4 regions of the Micromonospora sp. NPDC023869 genome follow, and region 1 is predicted to be linked to each of the others. Evidence: riboswitches for the same ligand, from Rfam matches in the RefSeq annotation. Region 1 holds a riboswitch; each other region holds the start of a gene.
What was found. A riboswitch is a leader RNA that binds a small molecule or an ion and turns the genes downstream of it on or off. The one in region 1 is predicted to bind cyclic di-AMP.
Positions count from the first base shown of each region.

Region 2: another riboswitch for cyclic di-AMP. It lies ahead of ACZ31C_RS22000 (C39 family peptidase); the one in region 1 lies ahead of ACZ31C_RS01730 (coiled-coil domain-containing protein).
Region 3: another riboswitch for cyclic di-AMP. It lies ahead of ACZ31C_RS03885 (NlpC/P60 family protein); the one in region 1 lies ahead of ACZ31C_RS01730 (coiled-coil domain-containing protein).
Region 4: another riboswitch for cyclic di-AMP. It lies ahead of ACZ31C_RS20180 (coiled-coil domain-containing protein); the one in region 1 lies ahead of ACZ31C_RS01730 (coiled-coil domain-containing protein).

Region 1 covers NZ_JBVHKD010000001.1:456,285-463,496, reverse strand. Annotated here, with positions in the region: gene ACZ31C_RS01750 (hypothetical protein) at 1-184, opposite strand, end outside; gene ACZ31C_RS01745 (hypothetical protein) at 401-823, opposite strand; gene ACZ31C_RS01740 (helix-turn-helix transcriptional regulator) at 919-1,227, opposite strand; gene ACZ31C_RS01735 (carbonic anhydrase) at 1,425-2,123, shown strand; gene ACZ31C_RS01730 (coiled-coil domain-containing protein) at 2,205-3,221, opposite strand; cyclic di-AMP (ydaO/yuaA leader) riboswitch at 3,225-3,356, opposite strand; gene ACZ31C_RS01725 (YibE/F family protein) at 3,523-4,902, opposite strand; gene ACZ31C_RS01720 (metal-sensitive transcriptional regulator) at 5,379-5,675, opposite strand; gene ACZ31C_RS01715 (heavy-metal-associated domain-containing protein) at 5,793-6,002, shown strand; gene ACZ31C_RS01710 (hypothetical protein) at 6,028-7,017, shown strand; gene ACZ31C_RS01705 (heavy metal translocating P-type ATPase) at 7,028-7,212, shown strand, end outside.
Region 2 covers NZ_JBVHKD010000008.1:117,178-124,389, reverse strand. Annotated here, with positions in the region: gene ACZ31C_RS22030 (JmjC domain-containing protein) at 1-545, opposite strand, end outside; gene ACZ31C_RS22025 (hypothetical protein) at 602-958, opposite strand; gene ACZ31C_RS22020 (hypothetical protein) at 1,127-1,369, opposite strand; gene ACZ31C_RS22015 (hypothetical protein) at 1,516-1,872, opposite strand; gene ACZ31C_RS22010 (helix-turn-helix domain-containing protein) at 2,268-3,080, shown strand; gene ACZ31C_RS22005 (DUF397 domain-containing protein) at 3,071-3,271, shown strand; gene ACZ31C_RS22000 (C39 family peptidase) at 3,433-4,296, opposite strand; cyclic di-AMP (ydaO/yuaA leader) riboswitch at 4,523-4,664, opposite strand; gene ACZ31C_RS21995 (hypothetical protein) at 4,973-5,737, opposite strand; gene ACZ31C_RS21990 (hypothetical protein) at 5,918-6,313, opposite strand; gene ACZ31C_RS21985 (acyltransferase family protein) at 6,438-7,212, opposite strand, start outside.
Region 3 covers NZ_JBVHKD010000001.1:897,527-904,738, reverse strand. Annotated here, with positions in the region: gene ACZ31C_RS03895 ((Fe-S)-binding protein) at 1-577, shown strand, start outside; gene ACZ31C_RS03890 (C40 family peptidase) at 846-1,844, shown strand; cyclic di-AMP (ydaO/yuaA leader) riboswitch at 2,024-2,159, shown strand; gene ACZ31C_RS03885 (NlpC/P60 family protein) at 2,172-3,212, shown strand; gene dcd (dCTP deaminase) at 3,268-3,846, opposite strand; gene ACZ31C_RS03875 (pyridoxamine 5'-phosphate oxidase family protein) at 3,926-4,459, shown strand; gene ACZ31C_RS03870 (zinc metalloprotease) at 4,527-5,528, opposite strand; tRNA gene ACZ31C_RS03865 (tRNA-Gly) at 5,742-5,815, shown strand; gene ACZ31C_RS03860 (hypothetical protein) at 5,859-6,146, opposite strand; gene ACZ31C_RS03855 (GntR family transcriptional regulator) at 6,551-7,212, shown strand, end outside.
Region 4 covers NZ_JBVHKD010000007.1:98,442-105,653, reverse strand. Annotated here, with positions in the region: gene ACZ31C_RS20195 (alpha/beta fold hydrolase) at 1-713, shown strand, start outside; gene ACZ31C_RS20190 (HelD family protein) at 794-2,908, shown strand; gene ACZ31C_RS20185 (cation diffusion facilitator family transporter) at 2,975-3,892, shown strand; cyclic di-AMP (ydaO/yuaA leader) riboswitch at 4,044-4,176, shown strand; gene ACZ31C_RS20180 (coiled-coil domain-containing protein) at 4,181-5,263, shown strand; gene ACZ31C_RS20175 (1-phosphofructokinase family hexose kinase) at 5,499-6,464, shown strand; gene surE (5'/3'-nucleotidase SurE) at 6,461-7,212, shown strand, end outside.

The sequences.
Region 1 (7,212 bases):
CGGTGTGCTCGGTGCGGCTCGGCAGTGCCGCCTCGCGGATCCGGGTGCCCGCGTCGAACCGGAGGAGGTGTCGGGGGCGCAGCAGCAGGGCGGCGATGGCGAGGATCACCACCCCGAGCAGGCTCAGCCAGATCACGGCGGCCATGGGGACGTCGGGCATGACGTAGGAGAAAGCGGTTCGCATCATCAACACCTCTCGCGGTCGGATGAGGGTCGTCGACTGGGGGAAGGTCTGTGGTCGCCGAGGTCAGCGACAGGACGTCGGGCCGGGCCGGACGGGTCCGCGACAGCGGTGTGCCCCCGGGACGCTCGGCGACGGTCGGTCGCCGTGTCCGGGGGGTCGGGCCGGGGCGGCGGACGGTCGCGTGGGCCGGTGGGGCGTCCTGAGGCGGGCCGTCGGTCAGGCGGCCGGTGGACCGCGACGGGTCGGCTCACCGTTGCCGACAGTGGGTCGCGGCGCGGCGAGCTGGTGGACCGTGGTGGTGGCCGCGCCGGACTCGGCGGCCGGCTCGGGGCGAGCGGGCGGCGGGGTCGGGACCGTGGGCTGCGTCGGTGAGGTCGCCAGCGTGCCGGAGGCCCGCACCTGCTCGGCGACCGGTGCGACGGTGCCCGGCCAGGTCGGCAGGTCGGCGGTGACGGACCAGGCGCGATGATCGGCGACGGCGTGGATCGGCTGGTCGCCCGCCGGGCGCAGTGGCAGGTTGGCGGCGGCCGTGCCGAGACCGACCGCCAGCACGAGGGCGGCCAACGCCAGTCGGGTCAGCTCCCGCAGCGTGCGCAGCGTCGCCGGCCACAAGGGACGGGCGAGCGCGACGGACGACACGTGTTCAACCTATCGTCCCCGTGTCGATAACGCATGGGCGCGAGTGGGATGGGATCGGTGAACCACGCCACGTAGTCGACTGTGGACGGTACGGGCTAGTCGGTGAACAGGGCGAGCAGGTCGCCGACCTGGCGGTCGGCTTCGGCCGGGTGGCGGAACCGGCCGGCCGGGTTCAGGGTGTACTCGTTGCGGCGGCCCACCCGGGTGCGGTGCAGATAGCCACCCGCCTCCAGGTCGGCGACGATGGCCTGGGCGGCGCGTTCGGTGACCCCCACCTCGCTGGCGACGTCGCGCAGCCGGGCGGTGGGGTTGCGGGCGATGGCGAGCAGTACGTGTGCGTGGTTTGTCAGGAAAGTCCAGTTTCGGGTGCTTTCTCGCTCGTCTGAGGTCGCCATGCCCGCCATCGTATGGCCTGCCCCTGTCACGCTCCGGAGCTGCGCTCGCGCCCGCCCGTCTCGATTGGCAAGCGTTCTGGAATACATGAAATGCAGATCACGCATAGCTTGACGTGCCTTGCGCTGCGTGTGACGGTTGGTGGCAGCCCGTGGCCAGCGCCGGCCGGGATGACCAGGCATTCCACCGAGAGGCGAGGTGACGCCGGATGAGTCGACCCGGAACGATCGGAGCGCAGCCCGGTCCCGAACGTGAGTACCTGACCGCAGACCTTCCCGGTTCGCGGGAGCGCGCCCTCGCCGAGCTGATCGCCGGCAACCGTCGCTTCGTCACCGACACGCTCCGGCACCCCAACCAGAACGCCAGCCACCGGGCCGCCGTCGCCGCCGAGCAGCATCCCTTCGCGGTGATCGTGGGCTGCTCCGACTCCCGGCTCGCTGCGGAGATCATCTTCGACCGTGGGTTGGGTGATCTCTTCGTGGTCCGGACCGCCGGGCACACCATCGGCCCGGAGGTGCTGGGCAGCGTCGAGTACGCGGTGAGCGTGCTGCGTACGCCGCTGGTGGTGGTGCTCGGGCACGACTCGTGCGGCGCCGTCCAGGCGGCCCGGGCCGCGGCGGCCACCGGCACCGCTCCGTCGGGGCACCTGCGGGCCGTGGTGGACGCGGTGGTGCCCAGCCTGCGCCGGGCCGAGCAGGCGGGGGTCGACGATCTGGACGCGATCGTCGACATCCACATCGCGCAGACCGTCGAGGCGATGCTGGAGTCCTCCGAGGCGCTGGCCGCCGAGGTGGCCGCAGGCGGGTGCGCGGTGGTGGGCATGTCGTACCGGCTGGCCGCCGGTGAGGTGCGGACCGTCGCGGCGGAACCCGCCGAGATGGCGGGTGTGGTCACGCCCGTGGGCTGACCCGCCGGATTGCCCGACACGGACGACGAGGGCCGCTCCGCCGGACGGCGGAGCGGCCCTCGCAGGTCACCCGGACGGCGCTCAGAGCAGCGACACGTGCACGTGGTCCGTGTGGTTGGACGGGCCGCTGTAGGACCGCCACCTGTTCTCGGTCGGGAACCAGATCTGCCGGTTCCAGATCACGTAGTAGATGCCGAGCCGGTCGGCGTTGCGGACCAGGAAGGCCGCCAGGTTGTTGCCGTAGATCCGGGTGTCGTTGTTGTGCCAGGGGCTGAACCCGCTGTTCTGCAACGACCAGTCACACGCCCGGCCCTTGGGGTGCTCGAACTTGTCACCGGGCCGCCAGCAACCGACGAAGCGGTCGAAGCCGGCCCGCTTGACCTCCTTGTACATGTGCAGGGTGCGCGGCGTGATGCAGCCCGACGTGGTCGGGTCCTTCTGGCTGCACGACTCCGGCTTCCAACTGCCGTCGGACGCGCGGTTCGGCGCCACCCGGGCGACCGGCGAGGTGGCGGCCACCAGGCCGCCGGTCAGGCTCTCACCACCGACCAGGCGGAGTGACTTCTCCGCCTCGGTCTTCTTGCGAGCCATGTCGTTGGTTAGCTTCTGCTGCTCACGGACCTCGGCGTCGGACGCGAGCTTGGCCTGGTCGGCGCGCTCCCGGATCGTGTTGACCTCGCCCAACTTCTTGTCGTTGAACAGGTTCAACTCGTCCAGGGCGGACGCACGGTCCATGAACGAGTCCGGCGCGTTGCTCTGCAACAACATCGCTATCGCACCCACCCGGCCGGTGCGGTACGACTGCGTCGCGATCTCGGCGACCTGCGGCCGGAGCGCGTCGAGGTCGGCCTGTGCGCGGCGCAGCTCGACGTCGAGCTTGAGCTGGCGCTTCTTGGACCGCTCCAGCTGGTTCTTGGCCTTGGAGAAGTCGCGGTTCGCCGACTCGATCAGGTCGTTGAGCATCGGTGGGTCGTCGTCGTGCTCAGCTGGCGCGGGTGGGTTCGGCGCGGCCATGGCCGGCAGGGGCCCGGCGAACACGGCGAACGCGGCGAACACGGCCACCACAGGGGTCATCCAGCGGCGTAGGGGTGCCGTCACTTCTTTCCCTTCCATCGACCGCCGACCGGGTTAGCTGACGGGTTCGGAACGGAAGTGGCCCCTACCGCTGACGCGGATTCACCCCACCTACCTGGGTCCCCGGCTCGCCTCGCGGCGATTGGGCGGTGGCACCGCAGGCGCCGCTGCGCGCCTTCGTCGGTGACCGGCTGTGAGGTTACCCGACGGTCCATGTCGGTCTCTACGCCCCGAACCCGGCTAGATGCGTCATTTCGTAATCGCGATGGGTGACCAACGACACGGGCACGAACCGTGTCGGCAGGGGCGGTCACGCTGCGGGGTGTCACCATGTGGTGTCCGTGCTCCTGTCCGGGTCGGGCCACCGCGATCCGGTGGCGGGGGGTGTGTCACGCGCACGCGCGGTGCTGAGCGCGTGCAGGGCCTCGGTCCGGTCCGTGCCGGGCCGGGGAGTCGGGGGAGTGGGGCCGTCGCCGTCCGGCCCGTCGTCGTGGCCGTGGTGGCCGCCGGGCTCCGGGTTGTCCCGCCGTCCGGCGGTGACCACCAGCGCGGCCAGTGCGGTCGTCAGCGGTACGGCGGCGACCAGCCCCAGCGTGGCCACCACGCTGCGGACGATCTCCTGGGTGAGGAACTCGCTGGTCACGATCTGGCCGAGCGCGCGGGTGTCGGCGGTGAGCAGGAGCAGCAGCGGCAGCGACGCGCCCGCGTACGCCAGCACGATGGTGTTCACCACCGAGGCGATGTGGGCCCGGCCGACCCGGGTCGCCGAGCGGTACAGCTCCCGGCGGGTGAAGCTCGGGTTGGCGTGACGCAGTTCGGTCACGGCGGCGGCCTGGGTCACCGTGACGTCGTCGAGCACGCCGAGCGAGCCGATGATGATGCCCGCGAGCAGCAGGCCGTGCAGGTCGACGTCGCCCCGGAACATGGACAGCGTGGTGGCGTCCTCGCTGCCGAAGCCGGTCAGGTGGGTGGCCCGGGTGGCGGCCAGCCCGAGCAGGCCGGTGAGCACCAGGCTGCCGAGCGTGCCGAGGACGGCCACCGAGGTCTGTGCCGAGATGCCGTGCGTCAGGTACAGCACCACGAACATGATCAGTGCCGCGCCGACGATGGCGACCACCAACGGCGGCTGGCCGGCACTGATGCCGGGCAGCACGAAGGTGATCAGGATGGCGAAACTGGCCGCCAGACCGCCGAGCGCGGCCAGGCCGCGAAGCCGCCCGAACGCCACGATGGCGGCGGCGAACAGCACCGCGAGCCAGATCAGCGCCTTGCCCCGCTGGTGCTCGGCGATGTTGTAGTAGCTGAGCGAGGGGTCCTCGGGATCGGTCAGGGAGACCAGGATGATCTCGTCGCCGACGCTGACCCGGGGCGCTCCCGGGCCGTCCGGCAGCGGCGTCTGCACGTCCTGACCTTCGTCCGGGCCGTTGTCGACCCGTACGGTCACCGTGCCGCACTGCTGCCCGGCGGTGGTCGGGGTGCCCTCGGGCACGACCGGGTTCGGTGGGCAGGGCTCGTTCACCACGCGGGTGACCGTGCCGTGGTAACGAGGCGTGTCGTCGGCGGCCTCGGGCCGGGGCGGGTCCGAGGGCCAGAGCACGAGCGCGGCGACCAGGGTGACGAGGAAGAGGGGGACCACCGTCACGATGAGGATCCGCCGCACCCGGGGTGGGGTGGGCGGAGCGGAACGGGTGTGGTCGGCGCCCATTCATTGTCTCCCAACGATTCCAAGGCGAACTACGTACCGGCGGGCGAGAAGGTTCAGCGCCGCCGGTCGGCAGCTGCGGCGGGCATCCGGAATGGCCCGAGCGTGGCAGGATGGCTGCGTACCGTGAGGGCGGGGCCGGCTCTCGGCAACCGCAGCAGGGCTGCGGCCGGGGTGCGCAACCGCGGCAGGGCTGCGGCCGTGTCACACCGCCACACGCGGGCGGCGGCAGTGCGCCGCGACCGTGTCGGGGGTACGGCGACGGGCCGCCGAAGGTCTGCTGCGGCGGTGGTGCGTGCCCGACGGCGGGCGGGGGCCGGGAGGCTTCCGGATCGGCTGGCCATCGTGGCGAATGGTAGCCAGGTCGGCATCGGAACGCAGGTCGCGAGCGTGTGTCGGGGACGGGCGTCGGAGACGACACTCCCGGCCGGGCGTGCGGGTGGGTCGGGTCAGCCGCGGCTCATCAGGCGACGGGCGGGTCAGCCGCGCTTCATCAGGCGGCCGACGGCGGCCATCATCTCGGAGGCCATCTCGTCGGCGCGGCCCTCGGCGGCGCCCTCGTGCATGCAGTGCCGGGCGTGTCCGTCGAGCAGGCCGAGAGCGACCTTGTCCAGCGCGGCCTGGATCGCGGAGATCTGGGTGAGCACGTCGATGCAGTAGCGATCCTCGTCGACCATCTTCTCGACGCCGCGTACCTGCCCCTCGACACGACGTAGCCGGGCGAGCAGTTGGTCCTTGCTGGCGGTGTAGCCGCGGATCGGCGCGGGTGTGCTCATGAACACGAGGATAACGTACCCCTGGGGGGTATGGTACGGTCACGGTTGTGGATACCCCCCGAGGGTATTCGACGAGGTGCCCGGCCGGGTGGGCGGGCCCTGGAGAGGAGAGTTGCCATGGTCACCACGGCGTACCAGGTGCAGGGCATGACCTGCGGCCACTGCGTCAGCGCGGTCAGCGCCGAGGTCGGCGCGATCCCCGGCGTCGAGGACGTCCAGGTCGACCTGGCCAGCGGCCAGGTCACCGTCACCAGCGCGCAGCCGCTGGACCCGGCCGCCGTCCGGGCCGCAGTCGACGAGGCCGGTTACGAGTTGGTCGCCGCCTGAGGCGACCGGAGACCGAGGTGTCCCGATGAACACGGCGACGAAGTTGAGCGGCTTCGCGCTCGGCCTCGCGGCGGTGTTCGCCGCCGCGTACGGAGTCGGCCAGGTGACCGGCCCGACGGCCCCGGTCACCGCGACCGGCCACGACAGCGCGACCGGCCACGGCGACGGCCCGGATCAGGGCGGGCACGACGAGAACGCCGGACATGACGACAAAGCCGGGCACGACGCGGGCGCGACCGGGCATCTGCCCGGCGGGCTCCTCGTCTCCGAGCGCGGCTACACCCTCGTGCCGGTCGAGGCCCCGGCGGGCGAGTTCGCCTTCCGGATCACCGGCCCGGACAGCCGGCCGGTGACCGGCTACGACGTGGTGCACGACAAGCCGATGCACCTGATCGTCGCCCGGCGTGACCTCTCCGGCTTTCGCCACGTGCACCCCGAGCTGACGCCGGACGGCACCTGGCGGGTCGCCACGCCGCTCACCGCGCCCGGAGTGTGGCGGGCGTTCGCCGACTTCACCCCGACCGGTGGCGAGCCGTTGACGCTCGGCGTCGACGTGACCGTCCCCGGCACGCTGACCGAGCGGCCGCTGCCCGCCCCGGCGCCCACCGCCACGGTCGACGACTACACGGTCACCCTGGACGGCACGCCGCAGCCGGGCCGCTCGTCCACGCTGACGCTGACCGTCGAGCGCGACGGCGTACCCGTCACCGACCTGGAGCCGTATCTCGGGGCGTACGGGCACCTGGTCGCGCTGCGGCAGGGTGACCTGGCGTACCTGCACGTCCACCCGGAGGGGGTGCCGGACGACGGGCGCACCGAGCCCGGACCCCGGGTGAGCTTCGCCACCGAGTTCCCGTCCGCCGGTGCCTACCGGCTCTATCTCGACTTCCGCCACGGCGGGGTGGTACGCACCGCCGAGTTCACCGTGCACGTCGGGGACCCGGTGCACGTCCCGGTCGGCCCCACCGCCGCGCCGGACGACGGGCACGGTACGCCCGGACACGGGCACGACTGAGGGACCAGCCATGACCACGAGTCGACCCCTGCCCACGGCAGCGAACCTGATCGAGTTGTCCATCGGCGGCATGACCTGCGCGTCCTGTGCCGCCCGCATCGAGAAGAAGCTGAACCGCCTGGACGGCGTGCAGGCCAGCGTCAACTACGCCACTGAGAAGGCCACCGTCTCCTACGCCGACCCGGTCACCCCGCA
Region 2 (7,212 bases), on a different contig from region 1:
TGCCCCGGTTCCAGATCGATGACCATTGCCGGGCCAGCATCGCGCCACTCCTCCAGGTAGCTGTCCTTCCACACGCGGAACGACTCCAGGTGTTCCCGCATGGGGGCTTCCACGACAGGTGGCCAGAGCTCCCAGCGCTTGACCCCGGCGATCTGGACGATGACTGCCATCTGCTGGTCCCAGTGGTGACGGAGCCCCTGCTCGCGCCCCGGGGTGAGAAAGGCGTGGACGTAGTTCGAGTAGCAGGTCTCCTGCTGGATGCTGCGGGACAGGCCGGCCAGGTAGGGCATCACCCGTTGGAGGTTGCCGAGGCGGATGGTGTGACCCCGGTCGTAGAGCCGACGCAGGCGTACGGCGTCGGTGCGGCCGTTCGTGATCCAGGAACGGGCGTTGAGTGCCGGGGCCGGAGCCCGGATGGCGGCAATCTCGTCGGCCGGTACACAGCCGGTGTCGATCCATTCGTAGAGCCATTCGGGGGTGACGGTGCGATCCAGTTCGGTCGGCGGGCGCTGGTAGACGCGTGGCTCGTCGGGCCAGCGGTCCATCAGCTCCGCGACGCCGTCTGGGGGTAGTAGGAGACCGAGCGACATGGCTACTCCTGTCAGGTATGTGGCGGCGACGGGCAGACGATGCCGGGGAGGAAGCGATTGGGGCAGCAGACGGCCGCGAACGAGACATAGCTGAACGCCGGGGTGTAGTAGCCCCACGCCACGTCGCTACCCAGAACCAGGCTGGTGCGCTGTCGCTCGATCCGCTCCTGCACGGTCAGCAGCGGTCCGCCGAGCCCGGCAGCCGGGTTCGCCTCGCGGACCCGCCTCATCCAGGCCGCCGCGTCCGCCACCTCGGTCCAGGTCCGCTCGGCGGCGGCCTGGTTCCGGCGAAGTAGCCAGTGGCCGGTCAGTACGGGCGTCATGGTGTTGGCGAGAAAGATCTGTGTCTCCGCGTCGCCGAGGTCCACGCCAGGTCTGCGCGGCCCCTCCTTGGCGAAGTCGGCACGCGAACCGACCCATGGACCGAAGCCGTGCCAATGCCCTTCCCAGCGCATCTGTGTCCTTCTCTGTGCTGTTCGGACCGGCCGCCCTCGTTGCCGGTCGAGGGCGGCCGGAGCTGTTGCCAGGTGCGGTGGTCAGGCGGTCAGGCCCCGGTCCCGGGCCCAGCCGAGTGCGAGGTTGTCCATCTCGCCGCCGGTCAGGCGCAGCTCGCTGCCCGCGCCGGCCTGCTTGTTGTCGCGCACCACGAAGGCGTCGGCGACGCCGGGGATCGGGGCGACCTCGGCGCAGGTCTCGTTGTCACCGCCGAGGTTCCCGCCGCAGTAGGTCGTGAACTGCGCGCCGTCGATCGGCAGCGCATACAGATTCTGCTGGGACATGAGAGTGAACCTTCCGTGCTTTCGCGTGTGCGAAGGTACGGCCTCCGCGTCCGTTATGTACTACCTTGATGCGATCACGACCAGTGGGCGACTCGCGGGACGGCGGGAAACCGGAGGCCCTCTCGCCCTCGGCCGACAGCGCTGCTTCAGCTCGGCACCTCCACAGCCGGCCGGCGCGCTGCGCCCCAGGCGACAAACCTTTCGAACAGCTCCTCGGACTCCGGGCCGTCGTGCGGGTTGAGCTGGTAGAGGTCGCGCATGGCCTCGTACATCAGGCCGGCGAGATAGATCGTCAGCCCGGGGACGTTCCCCCGGAACTCCACCGGCAGCAGCAGTCTGGCCTCGCCACACGGCCACGGCTGGCCGTCGACCCGGCAGAACCAGGTCGGTCGCGCCGGAGTGTGCGGCGTGTTCCCGCCGGAGCCGACCGGGCGGTCGGCGTGCGGGCCACGGCCAGGCTTCGCGAGCTGGGTGGTCAGCACGGCCGCCCATCCGACCGCCACGCCTGAGCCGGCGTCAGGAAGCCGGTCGGTCCGGGGCCGTGGAGTGGAAGCGCCTGGGTCGGACGACGCATCCACCCGGGCAGCGGAGCGCCCCGCCGACGCTGCGGCAGAACCGGAAGGACCATTGTCGGACACTGGTACGGGTGCGTACGCACGTCGACCTCCGTCGGTAAGGGATCGGGAGGGCCGCCCGCGCACGGGGGGATGTCACGGGCGGCCCCGGAGCAGAACCCGCCCCAGCCCTGCACGGCGTGAAGCAGATCCGCATGAGTGACAGTCTGGTGAGGACATGACTACTGTCGGAAGGCATCGACGCTGGCCACGGCGGCGTCCTGGTGCGCCGATCCGGCCCCTGACGGGAGCTTGGCGATCTTGATGAATCCCCTGGAGGTGACGTGGAACGCGAGCAGCCTTCCGACCTGCACGAGCTGATCCGCACTCAGCTTCGCCGGCTGCGGACGGCAGCGGGCATGAACCAGGAGGAGTTCGGCCGACGGTCGAACTACTCGGCGTCCCTGGTGTCGGCGGTGGAGACCGGCACCCGCCCGGTCGACAGGCCGTTCGCCAAACGGGCGGACGAGGTCCTGGAGACCGGCGGCATGTTCGAGGAACTGCTGCGGACGGCCGAGGTGCTGCGCCAGCCCGCGTGGTTCCTGCCCTACCTGGAGGCCGAGCGCACCGCGAGGCAACTCCGGTGCTACCAGTCGACGCTGGTCCCGGGCCTGCTACAGACCGAGCGCTACGCCCGCGCGGTGATCCGATGTGACGACACCCTGACCGACGCCGGGGTGGAGCGACGACTCGCGAACCGGATGGCCCGGCAGGCGGTGCTGGACCAGGAGGAGCCGCCGCAGTTCGTCGCGGTGCTCGACGAGGTGGTGCTCCGGCGGGTCGACGAACGCCTCCGCGACGTGCTGGTCGAGCAGGTGCACCACCTGATCGACCTCGCCGAACGGCCCAACATCAGCGTGCACCTCGTGCCTGCCGGCATCGGCATGCACGCCGGGTTGGCCGGCCCCTTCATCCTGGCAAGGAGCACGGACGGTGGTTGGGTCGGTAATCTGGACACCCAACTCGGCGGGGTCCTCGCCGACAAGGACGAAGACGTCAATACCCTGCTGTCCAAATGGGAGACCGTGCGCAACGAGGCGCTGTCTGGCCGGCAGTCGATCGAGCTGATGAAGGATGTTGTGAAGCCATGGATCTGAACGGCGCGACCTGGCGCAAGTCCACCCGTAGCGGCTCCAGCGGTAACGACTGCGTGGAGGTCGCAGACAACCTGTCCGACGTCGTGCTGGTGCGCGACACCAAGGACCGGGACGGCGGCACGCTGGCCTTCACCCCGGTGTCGTGGGCGAGCTTCGTCGGCCTGGCGAAGAAGCTCGACCGGCACGCCTGATCCCGGTACGACGCGGAAGCCCTCGGCCATCCGGCCGAGGGCTTCTCCGTGCTCGACAGCACGCACCGCATCAGAGCCGTCTACCTGCCGCCGCACCCCCGGATGTAAGGAAGGGTCCCCTGCTATACACCAGGCGATAGCAGGGGACCCTTCCTTACCTCTCAGGAGGAGTAGCCGCGGGTGGCGGCCCAGTGGGCGAGGTCGATGGTGGTCATCCAGTACGAGTAGTACGAGGCGTCGGCCGAGTCGGCGATCTTGACCAGTCGACCGTCGTCCTCGTAGCCCACCACGGCGACGTAGTGGCCACCGGGGAAGGAGTGCCAGCCGCCGTCGGTGTCGGTGGCGCTGCCGGCCACGTTCACCACGACGCCGCGCCCGTCGGTGATCGCCTCCACCACGTCGGCCTGGAGCTGGTCCATCTGCGCCGGGCTGGCCGAGCCGCCCGGCAACATCGTGGTCGAGTACGGCTCGCCCTTGACCGTGGCGTTGAGCACCCGGGTGGTGTCCTGGGCCGAGTTGGTGCCGGCGTACGTGGTGCCGAGCTGGGAGGCCAGGGTGTCCTGGTCACGGTCGACACCGGCGGCGCTGAGCGCGTTGCGTACCGCGGCCGGACCGCAGTAGTAGCCGGTGGTCTGCGCCTGGAAGTCGTAGTCCAGGACCTTCCGTGCGGGTACCTTCGGCGCGGCCTTCGCACTGGTGGCCACCGGCGAGGGAGCCGCCGAGGTGGCCTTCGGCGAGGGCGACGGCGACGGCGCGGCGCTGCTCGGGGCCGCGCTGCTGGGCGGGGTCGACGGGGTCGGCTCCACCCGGGCCTCGGCGCGGGAGACCGCGGTGTCGCCGCGCAACTCGGCGACGGCGGTCGTGGTGTGCGCGGTGGCCGGGGTGTCCTCGGTGCCGACGAGTACGGCACCGGCACCGGTGGCCAGCGCCAGCGCGGCGGCCGAGGCGGCGACGACCTGGTAGGGGCGTTCGGTGGCCAGCCGGCGTAGCTGGCGCGTGACGGTCTGCTTCACGGAGTCCTCCACGGGGGCTCAGGGAGGCACGGCGAACCGCTCCGGCGGTCAGCTCGACAGGACCTGTCGAGGACCACCCGAGTACGGGGACGGCCGTGCGAGGGGCGACGCCCGGTCGACCGGGCGGGGGCGGTGGTCGCAGTCAGCTCGTGGCCGACGGCCCGACGAGCGCGGGCACCGCGGTGCCGTGGAGGTGCGGGAACTCAAGGGGTACGACGAGGGGATGCACGAGAGGAAAAGCTCCTTCCGACACCGCCGACCGGGTTAGCTGACGGGTTCGGGCGGGAAGACGGCCCTACCGTGAGCCGAGGCTCGCGGATTCACCCCAGTGGTGCGGTGGGTCCCCGGTTCGTGAGACCACGATTAGGCGGGTCGATGCGGCGTCGCCTCCTGCGATCGGGTACCGCATCGGACGGGCCGACACTACTGGCCGACCATTGCCCTGCCAACCCGTCCTGACCTGCGCAAACATGATCCAGGTCGATGATTTTCGGGCGTTCGGTCAGCGACGTCGCGCAACGGGACCGACGGCGATCGACGCAACAGGCGGTGACAGGGGGACCACCCGCAGACAATGTCTCCGGGCATCGCGTCACGTCTCGGGCGGTTCCCGCCTCGGCGTCCGTTCCGGCGAGGGATGTGACCGGGCTCACCCAATCCGGCCGGACTATCCGGTCGCCGAGCCGGGTCACCCCACGCGCGCCGGGCGCCACCGCGGGACTGCTGCGGCCGGACGTGCGACGGCGGTGGCGGTGGGCGCCGGGAGCAGGTTCGGCCGCAGGCGCTGCGCGGCGGCGTACGCCTCGGCGGAGAGCACCCGGGCCGCGTCGGTGGCCAGCTCGGCCTCCCGCCAGGCGGCCCGTTCCCGCTCGGCGGCGACCCGGTACGCGGCCCGGTGGTTGTCGCGGACGACCCGGGCCAGGACGACCTCCTGTTCGGCCGGGTGCAGTCGGGGATCCCAGCCGGCCCGGCGCGCCAGCACGTCGGTGAGCTGCCGCGCCGACAGGTCACCGCGCCAGTGCGCCTGCATCGCCGCGTGGTGCAGCCAGCGCTCCCGGGCGGCGTACTCGCTGGCGGTGCGCGGGGTGCGGGGGGCGGGCAGCGCGGTGGCCCCGGCGAGCCGCCGGGCCCGGCTCTCCGCTTCGTCGAATCCGGCCCAGGCCCGGTCGAGAGCGGTCTGAGCGGTACGCCACGCCTCCTGCCGCCGTACGGCGTTCTGCGCGGCCCCGGCGGCGGCCACGGCCACCTCACCGGCGTAGCGGCGCAGGTCGGCCGCCTCGGCCTCGGCGGGGTCGGCGGCCGGGCCGGTGGTCTCGTCGGCGCCGGACGAGGCCGGTTCGGGCCGGGCGACCAGGGCGGTGAGCACGCCCAGCGCGAGCACGAGCAGCACCGACCAGATGGCGGCGGCCCGGGGCACCTCGATCAGGAACTGGTAGAGGACGGTCTTCTCCATGGCGGTACCTCATGGGCAGTGGTGCGCTGACAGCGGACCGCGCCGGCATCCGGTCGTCCGGTGGCGGTGCCACGGGGCCGGGCGGGGCGGTGACGGGATACGTCGCGGGCAGAGATCCCGGGCGTTGCGGGACGGGGGCTGCGGCGGAGTCCGGTTGGCGGGCCGCAGCGGGGCGCGAGGTCAGACGCCGGGTGGGGCGCGGGCACCGTGGGCGGCCGGTGCGACCGTCGTCGGGGCGGATGTCGCCGGACCTGCGACCGCCGTCGCGGCAGTCCGCTGCGGCTCCGGGCGCGCCTCCGGCAGCAGTCCGGGTACGTCGACCCGGTCGACGACCCCGGTGCCGGCCACCGCGACCAGCGTGCCGGCCGACGTGGGCTGCCAGCCCGCGTGGGGCGACTGCGCGAGCAGGGCGGACGACGCGACCCGGTCGACGGCGGGGTGCCCGGCGGGGGCGCCCTGGGCGGGCATCGCCCAGGCGCCGAGGGTGAACGCGGCGGCGACCGCGAACCCGGTCAGCAGCCGCGTCGCCCAGCGCGCCAGCCACCACAGGGGACGGGCGGACGCGACGGGAAGCACATCGTCACGCTACCGCCACCACCGTCGAATCGCATCGGCGACGGGCGTGTCGCGTCGGCGACGCGCCGGCGATGACACACGAAACAGCAGGTCGGACGGCCGACGAGGACCATCCACCATGGACTCAGTGGTGCGGCTCGCGCCGACCGGCGGTGCTCGGCTCGTCACCCGCCACCCGCTGCCTCGGCAGCCCGGCGGGCGGCTCGGCAGGCGGCTCCACCGGCGACCCCGCAGGCGGCTCCGCGCACGCTTCTGCGGGTGGCTGAGTGGGCGGCCCTGCGAACTCGGCGGTGCGCGGCGCGGCAGCGGGGGCGCGGCTCGGGGCGAGTCGCCGCATCATCGGTTGCTCCACGTAGCGGTGCAGCAACGCGGCCAGTGCCAGGGTGATCAGCAGGAACCCGATCACCGCCGGCACTCCCCACCAGCCGGGCAGGCCGGTGCCCCAGTCGCCGGTGAGCCGCAGGATCGTCATGATCGCGAAGACGTGCACCAGATAGAAGGCGAACGAGACCTCGCCCAGCCAGACCATCAGCCGGGAGCGCAGCGGCGACCGGCGGCCGTGCACGTCGGCGTCCGCCGCCGCCGCGATCACCAGCACGTACGCCACCGACAGCAGGGCCGCCCAGAGCTCGGCCCGGATCCACTGCGAGGCCGCCACCCAGGTCGCGACGAAGATCACGGTGGCCAGCGGCAGCCGGGGCCCGCGCCAGCGACCGCGCAGCATCAGCTCGGCGGCGGCCACGCCCATCCAGAACTCCAGCGACCGCACCAGCGGGAAGATCTGGGCGAACCACCACCGGCTCTGCTCCGGCACCAGCAACTGACCGGGCCAGAGCGCCAGGATCAGCAGCGGCATGGCGATCACCACGGCCCACAGCATCCACGGCCTGGCCCGGCGG
Region 3 (7,212 bases), 440 kb from region 1:
CGAGGGCCGCGAGAAGGCCAAGCGGAAGATCGTCGCGACCTGTCCGCACTGCTTCAACACCCTGGGCAGCGAGTACGGCCAGCTCGGCGGCGAGTTCGAGGTGGTGCACCACACCCAGTTGCTGGCGCACCTGGTCGCCACCGGCAAGCTGACCCCGGTGCAGCCGGTCGACGGCGGCGTCACCTACCACGACCCGTGCTACCTGGGCCGGCACAACCGGGTCTTCACCCCGCCACGCGAGGTGCTGGGCAGCGCCGTCGGCGCCGACGACGGCCTGGTCGAGATGCCGCGCAACAGCGAGCGCTCCTTCTGCTGCGGCGCCGGTGGCGCGCGCATGTGGATGGAGGAGCGGATCGGCAAGCGGATCAATGTGGATCGGGTCGAGGAGGCCATGTCCACCGGTGCGAGGACCGTCGCGGTCGGCTGTCCGTTCTGCTCGACGATGCTGAGTGACGGAGTCAACGGCAAGGGCGCCGGCGACCAGGTCGAGGTGGTCGACGTGGCCAGCGTGCTGTTGCGTTCGGTCAAGCCCGAGCAGGCCCGGGGCGCCGAGGAGGGCGAGCCGGTCGCCGGGTGACCAGCGCGTACGTCGGGACGTGGCGGCATCTGTACGGATGCCGACACGTCCCGATTTTTATATTGGCGTGGATAACTGTAACGAATTGGTCGACACCCTTTGTGTGCGATCGGTCGCGCAAAGGTGAATGAGCCGTTGGTCGCCTTGATTCCGCCGCGCGCGTTCCCCTAATGTGGGGCACCGACCGCCGTGGGTCGTCTGTCTCGCCCCTTACCGCTAGCGGGACGCCCGGTGGTCGGTCGCAAAGGAGTCGGTGCCGGTGGCAACCATGCCCCTCCATCGTCATGCGCCGGGACGCCCCACCCCCGCGCGCGGGCTGCGCAAGGTCGCTCGCCGTCTGGTCGTCCTGGTCGCCGCCGCTGCGGTCGGTGCTGGTCTGGTCGCCGCGCCCGCGTACGCCGAGCCGTCGGTGGACGAGATCGAGCGCCAGATCGACAAGCAGTGGCAGCAGCTCGAACCCACCATCGAGCAGTTCAACAAGGTGCGCTCGGAGCTGAGGGTCAATCGCGAGAAGGTCGACAAGCTGGAGAAGAAGATCCAGCCGTTGGCCCTGGAGACCGAGTTGGCGATGAACCGGGTCGCGGGTCTCGCCTCCCGGTACTACATCACCGGCCCCTCGCAGGAACTCGGCGCGGTGCTGCTCAACGCGAAGCCGGACCAGCTCGGTGAGCAGATGGCCCTCCTCGACCGGCTGGCCTGGGAGGAGCGCCGTCAGCTCGAGGGCGTCATGAAGATCCGGAAGAAGTACGACGACCAGAAGGCCACGCTCGACGCGCTGATCGTCGACCAGGAGGCCAAGCAGAAGCAGCTCGCGGCGAAGAAGAAGCAGATCGACGCCGAGATCAAGCGGCTGGAGCGGTCCCTGCCGGTGACCACGGTCAAGACCACCAACTGCCCGACCATCAACGGTGTGGTCAGTGACGCGGCCCGGACGGCCATCCGGACCGCCTGCGCGCAGGTCGGCAAGCCGTACGTCTGGGGTGCTACCGGCCCGAACTCGTTCGACTGCTCCGGTCTCACCCAGTACGCGTACCGGGCGGCGGGTATCTCCCTGACTCACTTCACCGGCGCCCAGTGGCGCGAGGGCAAGGCGATCTCGCGGGCCGACGCCCGCCCCGGTGACCTCGTGTTCTTCCGCAGCGACGTGAGTCACGTCGGGATCTATCTGGGCAACAACACGATGGTGCACGCGGCGCGTGCCGGTGTCCCGGTCAACGTCTCGCCGATCACGACGATGCCGGTCGCCGGGTTCCGTCGACCAGGCTGACGCCTGAGCGCGTACGCAGGAACCACGGAAGGCCCTCGGTCAAGCGACCGGGGGCCTTCTTCGTTGTCGGATTAATGCACCGAGAGTGACGGTGTGGGTGTGTTGCGTATCGACACTGGTCGTCCCTACGCTGGTCAATCGTCGGGCCGCTGGCACGACCGCCCACCCGGGGCGGTGACGGTCCGACACCGCCGAGTCGCTGTACGAGCGAGCCGGGGACCCAGGTTCCCGGGGTGAGTCCGCGATGTCGCGGTAGGGCGCCCCCTTCCCGCCCGAACCCGTCAGCTAACCCGGTAGGCGGTCTGGGAAGAAGGAGTACGCAGCCCGGTGGCACACCATGCCCCGCGGCCTCCGTCGTACCGGTCGGCGAAGCCCGGCCCGACGACGGATGCGCCGCGATTCCGCTGGTACCGCTGCACCACCGCACTCGCCGCACTCGCCGCGACCGCCGTTCTGCTGACCGGCGGCGCGACGGCGGCCCACGCCGACCCCACGGTCGACGACATCGAGCGCCAGATCGACGAGGACTGGAATCGGCTCGAAGCCGTCATCGAACGACACAACGCGACCCGGCAGGACCTGGCTGGCACCCGCCGCGAGGCGGACGCCCTGACCGCTCGCATCGCCCCGTTGCAGCAGCAGGTGGACGAGGCGATGAAGCGGGTCGGTGCGCTGGCCGCGCGGGCGTACCGCGGCGAGCCGGTCCGCGCCGTGAACACGCTGCTGGGTAGCCGGTCGCCGGGCGAGGTCATCGCCCAGCTCGGCGTGCTCGACCGGTACGCACGCTTCCAGCAGGAGGATGTACGCCAGGCGCGTGAGCTGCGGGACGAACTCGCCGCCGCCCGAGCCGGACTGGACCGCACCATCGCCGAGCTGACCCGCACCGAGGCTGACCTGGCCGGGAAGCGGCGGCAGATCGACACCGAGATCGAGCGGCTGCAACGGTTGCGGCTGCGAGCGCACGACGACGGGGGTGGTGGTCCGTTGCGGCCAGCGCCCTGTCCGGCCACCTATCCGGGTGGCCCGGCCGGTGAGGCGGTCACCTTCGCGTGCGCCCAGATCGGCAAGCCGTACTCGTGGGGGGCCGAGGGGCCGCACGCGTACGACTGCTCGGGTTTGATGCTGGCCGCGTGGGCGCGGGCTGGAGTGGCGCTGCCGCACAACGCGGCGCGGCAGCGGCAGGTCACCGCCTCGGTCGGTCGCGGCGACCTGCGCCCGGGTGACCTGGTCTTCTATTTCCGCGACCTGCACCACGTGGGGATGTACGTCGGTGGCGGCTGGGTGGTGCACGCCTCCCGTGCGGGCAAGCCGATCGCGATGAAGCGGATGGACACCAGTCCGATCCACAGTTTCGGTCGGCCCGGCTGAGTCGCCGGGCGGACGACCACGGGCCCGCGTCCGCGCGGCGCGGGCCCGCCGGTGGTCAGCGGGTCGGCCAGGTGCGCCAGTTCTGCCAGGCGCGGCTCGGCGTCGGGCCGCGCTGCCCCTGGTAGCGCGAGCCGTAGACGAGCGAGCCGTACGGGTGCTCGGCGGGCGACGAGAGCCGGAAGATGCAGAGCTGGCCGATCTTCATGCCGGGCCAGAGCATGATCGGCAGGTTGGCCACGTTGGACAGTTCCAGCGTCACGTGACCGGAGAAGCCGGGGTCGATGAAGCCGGCGGTGGAGTGCGTCAGCAGGCCGAGGCGACCGAGGCTGGACTTGCCTTCGAGCCGGCCGGCGAGCTGGTCGCCGAGCGAGATCACCTCAAGCGTGGAGGCGAGCACGAACTCGCCCGGGTGCAGCACGAACGGCTCGCCGTCGGGCACCTCCACCGGCGAGGTGAGATCGTCCTGCTGGGTGGCCGGGTCGATGTGTGTGTACAGGTGGTTGTTGAACACCCGGAACAGCTTGTCCAGGCGGACGTCGATGCTGGACGGCTGCACCAGGGTGGGCTCGAAGGGCTCCAGCGCCAGGGTGCCGGCCTTGATCTCGGAGACCAGGTCACGGTCGGAGAGCAGCATCGCCACACCTTAGCGGCCGGTAGTCGTGACCTGCGTGTCGGACTACCTGCTTAGAACGTATGTTCGATAGGATGTCGGCATGGCTTCCTGGTCCGATTTCGCCGTCGACGAGCCCCGACTCGCCGACGGGATCCGTCTTCTCATGCAGCAGTACGGCCCGGGCTTCGGCTATCTGGCCACGGTCCGCGCCGACGGCGGGCCCCGGGTGCACCCGGTCTCCCCGGTGATCACCGACGACGGTCTGTTCTGCTTCGTGATCGACTCACCGAAGCGGCGCGACCTGGAACGCGACGGGCGTTACGCGCTCCACTCGTTCCCGGCGGAGGAGAGCGACGACGAGGCGTACGTCGCCGGCCGGGCCCGACCCGTCACCGACGACGCCACGGTGGCCCGGTTGGCGCTCGCGGCCCGCGCCGCCCCGCACGCCGACTGGCGTCTGTTCGAGTTCACCGTCGACGTGGCGATGCTCGCCCGGCACGAGCGCGCCGCCACCGGCGGGCTGGTCGGTGAGCCGGCCGTGCAGGTCTGGCTCGACCCGGCCGGCGCCACCCCGCAGGCCGCCCGGCCCACGCCCCACCGGACCCGCGCGGCCCGACATGTCCGCGCCGCCTGAACCGACCGGTGCCGGCCCCGCCTGACGACGGGACCGGCACCGGAGGTACGCGCCGACGACTCCCGCGCTACGCGCGGTAGGTGTTCCACGCGTTGATCATCCGGGTCGCCTGGCCCGGGGTGAACTGGTACATGCAGGTGTCGTAGGTGTAGTCCATGAAGTTGGTGATCGGGTCCAGCCCCGTGGTGGAGCAGGTGTCCCGACCGGTCGGGCACTGGTAGGCCGCCGACGCCTCCGCCGGAGTGTCCGAGACCTGGTCGCCGCTGCCCGAGCAGCCGCCCTGGAACGTGTGGTACAGGTTCAGCCAGTGGCCGACCTCGTGGGTGCCGGTGTCACCCTGGTTGTAGTTGGTGGCGGTGCCACCCGGCAACGACTCGCTGAGCACGACCACGCCGTCCATCACGTTCAGCGTGGTCTGCGGGAAGGTCGCCCAGCCGAGCAGGCCGTTGCTCAGCGCACCCAGATAGATGTTGAGCGTGCCCTTGGTGCCCTGGCGGAGCTGGGTCTTCATCTGCCGCTCGGCCGTGGAACCCTGCCGGATCGGATACCACGACGTGTTGGTGACCCGGTTGATGCTCTGCAACTGGAATGCGAAGGCGGTGGCGGCACCGCCGGTCGCACCGGCGAACGACTGGTTCAACACGCTGATCTGCGACTGGATCATCGAGTCGGGGATGTTCCCGCCGGCCCGGGTGGTGTCCTTGCGGATCACGTGCACCACGACCGGAATCGTGACCGAGGCCGCAGCGGCCTGGGCGCTGAGCGTACGCTGGCCGACCCGCTTGGCCCGCTCCTGCAACAGGTCGGCGAACTCCGACTCCCGCTGGTGCAGTTGAGCCATGGTCAACTCGTTCGGGTCGTGCTTGACGACCGCGTCGCCCCGGACCCGGGCCGCAGTGCCCGTCGGGTCCTCGCACACCTCGTCGGCGGAGACGGCGGCAGCCGTCGGAATGGCGGCCGTGGTGGCCGCCGGGAGCAGACCGACCGTGGCCACACCGAGCGCCACCGCCAGCGACGTCGATGCGATGCCGGCGATCCGCCGGTTCAGCAGGACGGGACGGAGTCCCATAAGCCCACCTCTTTCTGGCGACGCGACTGGGGGTTGTGTCGCGCCGTGCGGGAAACGTGGGCCAGACGTTACAACGCATAGACAAATTTGAGAATGGCTATGTGTTGCCGGCTTGCAACTTCTTGCGGAGCGTGCGGAGGCGGGCCGGGCGGGGTGGTCGGCGGGGGTGGCTGGGTGCACCGGGGCGGCGGCTCAGGTACAGTGGTGCCGCTTGCGGGTGTAGTTCAATGGCAGAACATCAGCTTCCCAAGCTGACAGTGCGGGTTCGATTCCCGTCACCCGCTCCACCGTGAAGCCCAGGTCAGGATGCGCTCCCGACCTGGGCTTCATTCATGCCGACCGCTTGCTGGGCGTGCTGTGCCCGCTGCGAGTCAGGGCGCAGAGCAGTCGATAGGCGAGGTCGACAGCGCGTTGCTCCCGTCTACGTGAGCCCCAGATCCGGTTGATGGTGGCCAGCTCGACGCGGACGTCGGCCAAGGCGTCGCGGCGGATCTTCGCGCAGTAGGAGGTGTTCGCCGCCCGTGTCTCGTCGTTGATGCGGCGGACCTCCGTCCGGCCGAGGCGACGGATGCCGGTCGTCGCGAGTTCCCCGATCTCGCCGATCGACAGAGTGGTCACGTCCGGCGGGATACCGGCGGCGTGGATGGCGACAGCGAGTTGACCATTCGACAGGCGGGTCAGGCGGGCTGCTGTCAGCGATGAAGGGATAGCCGGTGCCGCGATGCGGGCGGGAGTGTGGGTGTCCTGCGCCGGCGTGCGTCTGCTGGCGACTCGGTCGCTAGGGTGAAGAAGCATCGTGTTCCTTTCGCGAGGGCGATGCGTCTGGCCTCGGCGGGCCGCAATCCCGTCGGGGCCTTCGCTTTGCGCGTCCGAAGTCCTCGTAAGGGCGGTCGCGCGTCGATCCATAGGGGAAGCTGGGCAAGCATTGAGGACCTGAATCGACCGTAGATTTGCTTGACTAGCCAAGTCAGGGCCCTGCGGTAAACTTTTCTGGCCTGGCTAGCCAGCGTTAGAGTGTTGTGGTGAGCGAGAGTCCTGACTTCCTCGGTCAGCTTGATCCCGACGACCCGAAACAGGCATCCCAGCAGATCGCGAACAAGCTGCGGGCTGCCATCCTCACGCGTCGACTCGCGCCGGGCGACAGGCTGCCGTCGCAACCCGAGCTGGCCGCCCGCTACGGCGTGGCCCGAGAGACGGTCAAGCGAGCCTTGGACCTGCTCCGGGCCGAGCGGCTGATCGTGTCCCGTCAGGGCAGCGGTGTGTTCGTCCGAGCGCAGACGCAGCGGGCCGTGGAACTACGCCCGCACGTCGAAGCCGCGTTCGAGCGGCCCCACGTCACCATCGACTTCGCCGGATTCTCCGGCGAGACACTGCGCGACGCGCTCGCCGAGACCCTCGACAAGGTGCGCGTCGGTCGACTCGCGCCCGAGACCATCGCCGTGCGCGTCCTGATCTCCGACATGACCGCACCGATGGCACTGCCCACGCGGGTCGAGACACAGACCGACGACCCAGCGGTACGCGAACGCGCCGAGCGAATCACCTGCCGAGCAGTAGACGCGATCATCGATCAGGTCACCGAGCTGGGCGACCTCGGCCTGATCCGGTCGGCCACCGTCGAGGTGCGGCTACACCGGGCATCCCCGCAGTTCAAGCTCTACATCCTCAACAACGAAGAGGTCTT
Region 4 (7,212 bases), on a different contig from region 1:
CGCTGGCCCAGCTCGGCGACGACCTGGCCGCAGTGCTGGACACGGTGGTACCGACCGGACGGGTGGTGCTGGTCGGGCACTCCATGGGCGGGATGACGATCATGGAGTACGCGCACCGGCACCCCGGGCACTTCGCCCGCCGGGTGGCCGGGCTGGTCTTCGTCTCGACCACCGCCGAGGGGCACACGCACACGGTCTACGGGTTGTCGCCCCGGATCGCCCGGATCATCCGGCTGGCCGAGACCACCGGGGCGGGAGTGCTCGCCCGTTGCGGGGCCTGGCGTCCGCCCCGGGCCCTGTTGCGCGCGCTCCGCCCCAGCATCCGCTGGATGCTTTTCGGCGACCGCTGCGACCCGACCGACATCCGCCTGGTCACCTCGGCGGTGGCGCGCGCCTCGCTGCGCTCGATCGGCGGGTTCCGGGCCTCCTTCGGCGCCCAGCACCGGCTGGAGACGTTGGCCACGCTGGCGGATCTGCCGGCGGCGGCGTTGGTCGGGGACCGGGACCGGCTCACCCCGCCTCCGTGCGCGGAGTCGATCGCCGCCGCGCTGCCCGCCACCGAGCTGACCGTCTGCCCCGGCGCCGGGCACATGTTGATGATGGAGCGTCCCGAGGAGGTCACCGCGGCCCTCTCCGGCGTGCTGCGTCAGGTGCTCGCCGACGCCCGCCGCGCCGGTGGTCGGGCCGCCGCCGGCCGCACCCGCCGCCGCTAGGCCCGGTGCCTCCGCACGCCCGCGAGGTGGGGCGTAATCTCGTGCGGTTGGCCGGGCCGGGTGACGAGGAGAACGAAGCGGTGGACCAGAGCACCCTGGACCAGGAGATCGCCGTCGAGCAGCGGCATCTCGACCGGGTGTACGCACGACTGGCCGAGCTGCGCCGGGCGGCGGTCCGTGCCGAGCGGGACGGCTACCGGCTGGCCCGGGTCGGCAACTTCGGCGCGCTGGTGGAGCGGGACGCGATGGTGTTCCACGCCGCGCAGCGCCGTCACGTGCTCGACGCCGAGTACGAGGGGCTGGTCTTCGGCCGTCTGGACCTGCGCGACGGGCAGGTGTTCCACGTCGGACGGCTGGGCATCCGCGACGAGGACGCCGCGACGCTGGTGGTCGACTGGCGTGCCCCGGCCGCCGCCCCGTTCTATCAGGCCACCCCGGCCGAGCCGCTCGGCGTGGTACGCCGCCGGACGATCCAGTCCAGCCGGGAGCGGGTCACCCGGATCGAGGACGACCTGCTCGACCCGGACGCCGCACCGGCGGAGATGGCAGTGGTCGGCGACGGCGCGCTGCTGGCCAACCTGTCCCGGACCACCGGTCGGGGCATGCGCGACATCGTGGCGACCATCCAGCGCGAGCAGGACGAGGCGATCCGCTCCCCCGGTTCCGGGGTGACGCTGGTCTCGGGCGGGCCGGGCACCGGCAAGACGGCGGTGGCGCTGCACCGTGCCGCGTACCTGCTCTACTCCGACCGCAGCCGGTACGCCGGGGGCGGCATCCTGGTGGTCGGCCCCTCCTCGGTCTTCGTCGAGTACATCGCCTCGGTGCTGCCGTCCCTGGGTGAGGAGACCGCCACCCTGCACTCGCTGGGCACCCTCTTCCCCGGACTGGTCGCCACCCGCACCGACCCGGTCGAGGTGGCCGCGGTCAAGGGGTCGCTGCGGATGCGCCGGTTGCTGGAGCGGGCGGCCCGGGACGGCGTACCCGACTCCCCGGCCGAGCTGCGGCTGCTCTACCGGGGGCAGTTGCTGCGGCTGGAGCGGGCCGAGCTGGACGCCATCCGGGACCGGGCGTTGGCCCGGGGCGCGCGACGCAACGAGGTACGCCGGGCCGGCTTCGACGGTGTCCTGGCGGCGCTCTGGGCGCAGGCCCGCCGGTTGGGCATCGCCCGGCTGCCCGAGCAGCGGGCCTTCGAGGACGAGCTGATCGACCGGACGGACTTCCGGGACTTCCTCAAGGCGTGGTGGCCCCGGCTGCATCCCCGGCACGTGCTCGGCTGGCTGGCCGATCCGGAGCGGCTGCGCCGGTACGCCGCCGGGCTGCTGTCCCGGGCCGAGATCCGGCTGCTGGAGCAGGCGTACCGGGGGCTGGGCGCCGAGGGGCCGACCGTCGCCGACGTGGCGCTGCTCGACGAGCTGGACGCGCTGCTCGGCAAGCCGGTGCGTCCGGCCCGCGCGAAGCGCGACCCGTTTCAGCTCGCCGGCGGGGTACGCGAGCTGAGCACGTACGCCGACCGGCAGCGGGCCGCCCGCCAGGCGGCCCGGGAGCGGCCCGAGGACTACCGCGACTACGCGCACGTGGTGGTGGACGAGTCGCAGGACGTGTCACCGATGCAGTGGCGGATGATCGGCCGGCGCGGTCGGTTGGCCTCGTGGACGGTGGTGGGTGACCCGGCCCAGACCGCGTGGACGGGGGATCCGCAGGAGCTGTCCCGGGCCCGGGACCAGGCGTTGGGTCGTCGTCGGCGGCACCGGTTCACGCTCACCACCAACTACCGCAACTCGGCGGAGATCTTCGCGGTGGCGGCGGCCGAGATCCGGCGGGCGTACCCGGACCTGGCCCTGCCCACCGCGGTGCGGACCACCGGGGTCGACCCGGTGGCACTGGTGGTGCCGGCGGCGGAGCTGGAGACCAGCGTGCTGACCGCCGCGAGCGCGCTGCTCGGCGAGGTCGAGGGCACCGTCGGGGTGATCACGCCGGTGCCGCGCCGGGACGAGGTCGCGGCCTGGCTGGGCGGGCTCGGCGGCGAGCGCCTCCAGGTGGTGACCAGCCTGGAGGCCAAGGGCATGGAGTACGACGGCGTGGTGCTGGTCGCCCCCGGTGAGATCCGTGCCGATCCGGGCTCCGGCGTGCGTACGCTCTACGTCGCCCTGTCCCGGGCCACCCAGCGGCTGACCACGATCGACCCGACCGGCTGAGCGCGCACATATAGCAATGTCGGCATAGATCCGTCCCCGGCGGGGCGCAGCACGCAAGGTGTCTGCGTGGGCGCGGGCCACGACCACCACCACGCTTCGGTGTCGAACGCCGCACACCGCCACTCCGGCCGGCTGTGGGCGGCGTTCGTGCTGCTCGCCGTCCTGATGGTGGTGGAGGCGGTGACCGCTCTGTGGACCGGCTCGCTGGCTCTGCTCTCCGACGCCGGGCACATGTTCACCGACGTGCTCGGCATCGGGATGGCGCTCGCGGCGGTGACCGCCACCCGACGCGTGGACACGCATCCACAGCGCACCTTCGGCCTCTATCGGCTGGAGGTGCTCGCCGCGTTGGCCAACGCCGTGCTGCTCGTCGGCGTCGCCGGTTACGTGCTGGTGGAGGCGGTACGCCGGTTCGGCGACCCACCGGAGGTGCGTACCGGGCCGGTGCTGGTGGTGGCCACGCTCGGCCTACTCGCCAACCTGGTCGCGTTCGCGCTGCTGCGACCCGGGGCACGGGAGAGCATCAACCTGCGCGGGGCGTACCTGGAGGTGCTGGCCGACCTGCTCGGCTCGCTGGGGGTGATCGCGGCGGCGGCGCTGATCGCGCTGACCGGCTGGTGGTGGGCGGACCCGCTGGTGGCGGTCGCGATCGGCGCGTTCATCCTGCCGCGTACCTGGCGTCTGGGCCGGGCGGCGGTCCGCATCCTGGTGCAGGCCGCCCCGGAGCACCTCCAGGTCACTGCGGTGCATGACCGGCTGGCCGCGGTGCCCGGCGTGGCCGGCGTCCACGACCTGCACGTCTGGACGCTCACCTCCGGGATGGAGGTGGCCTCGGCCCACCTGACCACCGCCGAGGGCGTCGAGGTCGGCACGGTGCTCCGCGCGGCCCGTACGGCACTGCGCGAGGACTTCGACATCGCGCACGCCACGTTGCAGATCGAGCCCGGGACGAGCGCAGGTGCCTGTGGGACGGTGGAGTGGTAGCGGGACGAGGAATGCGAAAGGCAACAATAATCCCATTTGTCTGGTTTACTGGTGATCAGGGGAACACCAGGAGTCACACCGGCTGCACCAGCCCCACCAGCACCGGTAGGCTCGGACCCGGTCTCCGCCAGGCGGCACTCGACGGTGCCGGCGGTGACCGCCGCCTAATCGCCCGCCAGGGCGAACCGGGGAACCATGTTCCAGGGGTGCATCCGCGTCCAGCGGTAGGGATCTTCCGTCCCGAACCCGTCAGCTAACCCGGTCGGCGGCTGACGGAAGGACATGTGCATGCCAGCAGTGGCAACCGTGAGACCGGCCGCCCGTACGGCGGCCCTGATCGCTGCGGGGCTCGCCCTCGCCCTGGGCGCCGCGCTCGCTCCGTTCAGCGCTGCCTCCGCAGCCCCCGGTGACGTCGGCGACGAGGGCGGCACACCGGCGCTGCGCGCCCAGTTGGAGGCGGCCAGCAAGGGCTACCTCGACGCCAAGACCGCCCTGGACCGCTCGGTCGTCCGGCAGAAGAAGCTGGCCGAGCAGCTCACCACGACCGAGGGTCAGCTCACCGAACGCAGCGACAAGGTAGCCGAGATCGCCGCGCAGGCGTATCGCGGCGGCCGGCTCGGTGCCGCGTCGGCGCTGCTCAACAGCGGTTCCCCGGCCGGCTTCATGGACCGTGCGGCGGCGCTGGACGCGGTGGCGGCCAACGAGGAACGCGCGCTGCGGGACCTGCGGACCACCCGGGACGAGGTCAGCAAGACCAAGCAGGCCCTCGACGTCGAGGTGCAGGAGCAGCGCAAGCAGGTGGCCGTGATGGCCAAGCGCAAGGAGCAGGCCGAGCGCTCGCTGACCGTGGCCGAGGAGCGCGCCGAGCGGGCCGAGCGGGCTGCGGCACAGGAGCGGGCCAACCGGACCCCGGCACGTGGCGGCGGTTCCAGCAGCGCCACCGCCAAGCCGGCACCGCGCAACTCCAACGGCTCCTGGCCGGCCGAGTCGTGCAGCGTCAACGATCCCACCCCGGCCAACGGCTGCATCACGCCCCGCACCCTGCACGCGCTCAACCAGGCCAAGGCGGCCGGCTTCACCCGGTACGTCTCCTGCTACCGCGCGGGCGGCTCGGGTGAGCACCCGAAGGGTCGGGCCTGCGACTTCGCGGCGCAGAAGAACGGTTTCGGCGGGGTCGCCACCGGCGGCGACCGGACGTACGGCAACAACCTGGCGGCGTTCTACGTCAACAACGCCGACCGTCTCGCCGTGCTCTACGTGATCTGGTACAAGCAGATCTGGCTGCCGAGCAGCGGCTGGCGGACGTACAGCGGCGCGCGGGGCGACCCGTCCAGCGACCACACCAACCACGTGCACCTGTCGGTGTACTGATCCACACGGCACGCCGGGTGGCCGCCCTCGCGGGTGGTCCACCCGGCGTCGTCGTTCCCGCACTCCGAGGCGGCTGCCTCGGTTCCGCCCCGCCCGTCGCCGCGCGCTCTGCGGCCACCTTGGTTACCGTCGACATCGAAGCGGACATTTCGTGGCGACCGGGAGGAACGGTTATGAGCGGACCGCAGCGGACCCAGTGCGACGGTGCGTCGTGAGCGCGGCGACCGGACATGTGATGGTCTTCGCGCCGACCCCACTGCTCACGGTCACGATCGACCAGCCCAACGAGACTCCGGAGCTGCACCTGCACCCCGGCGGTCAGGGCGTCTGGCAGGCCCGGATGGTGCTGTCGCACGGCGTCGACGTGGTGCTCTGCACCGCGCTCGGCGGCGAGATCGGGCAGGTGCTGGAGCCCCTGCTGGTCAGCGAGGGCGTCGACCTCAAGGTGGTGGCCCGGGACTCCGGCGGCAGCGGCGGGTACGTGCACGACCGCCGCGAGGGCACCCGGCAGGAGATCGTCGACGTGACCGGGCAGCCGCTGAGTCGACACGAGTTGGACGAGCTCTACAACCTGTCGCTGGGCGAGGGGCTGCGGGCGGCGGTGAGCATCCTGAGCGGCCCGAACGACCCGTCGCTGGTCCCCGCCGACCTCTACCGGCGCTTCGCCGCCGACCTCGGCGCGAACGGCAGCCGGGTGGTGGTGGACCTCTGCGGCGACCACCTCACCGCCGTGCTGGACAGCGGGGTGTTCTTCGTCAAGGTCAGCCACGAGGAGCTGATCGCCGACGGCCGCGCGGCCGACGACGACGAGGAGCAGCTCACCCGGGCGATGTACGAGCTGCACGCCACCGGCGCCGAGAACGTGGTGGTCAGCCGTGCCGACAAGCCGGCGCTGGCCCTCGTCGACGGCGAGGTCTTCGAGGTGCAGATGCCCCGCCTGGAGGCGGCCGACCCGCGCGGTGCGGGAGACTCGATGACCGCCAGCGTGGCCGCCGTGGTGGCGCGCGGCGGTGACGTACGCACCGCGATCCGGACCGGCGCGGCGGCCGGCGCGCTGAACGTCACCCGGCACGGGCTGGGCACCGGGCGGCTGGACTCGATCACCGGCCTGGTGGACCGGGTACGCCTGGAGCCGGCCGGCGTCCGCCGGCAGGAACGCACCACCCCCGACGAGTTGGCCCACCGGGTGGGTGGCGCATGACCCTGCGAGTGTTGATCACCAACGACGACGGGATCGCCGCGCCGGGCATCCATGCGCTGGCCCGGGCGGCGGTCGACCGAGGGCTGGACGTGGTGGTCGCGGCACCGTTGGAGGAGGCGAGCGGCACCAGCGCCGCGATGAGTGCCGTGGAGCAGGACGGGCAGGTGGTGGTCCGTGAGCATCCGCTGCCGGATCTGGCCGGGGTACCGGCCTTCGGGGTCGGCGGCTCACCCGGCTTCATCGCGTTGATCGCCGTGCACGGCGCGTTCGGGCCGCCGCCGTCGGTGCTGCTCTCCGGCATCAACCGGGGGGCGAACGCGGGCCGGGCGGTGTTGCACTCCGGCACGGTGGGTGCGGCGTTCACCGCAGCCGCCAACGGCTGCCGGGCGTTGGCGGTGTCACTGGACGTGCTCTCCGTCGGGGAGGCGACCGCCGTCAGCGGAGGTGCCGCGGTGGCCGCCGCGGCCCGGGTACGCGACGCCGAACGGAACTGGGCCACCGCCGCTCACGTGGCCCTGGACCTGCTCCCCCGGCTGACCGCCGGTCCGGTGGAGAGCGTGCTCAACGTCAACTCGCCGGACGTGCCGCTGGACCGGCTGCGCGGCGTACGCCGGGCGGGGCTGGCCACCTTCGGTCAGGTGCAGATGACCGTCGCCGAGGCCGGCCACGGTTTCGTGCGGACCGCACTGGAGGAGCCCGGTCAGGCGGTGCAGCCCGGGACCGACCTGGCATGGCTCGCCGATGGGTA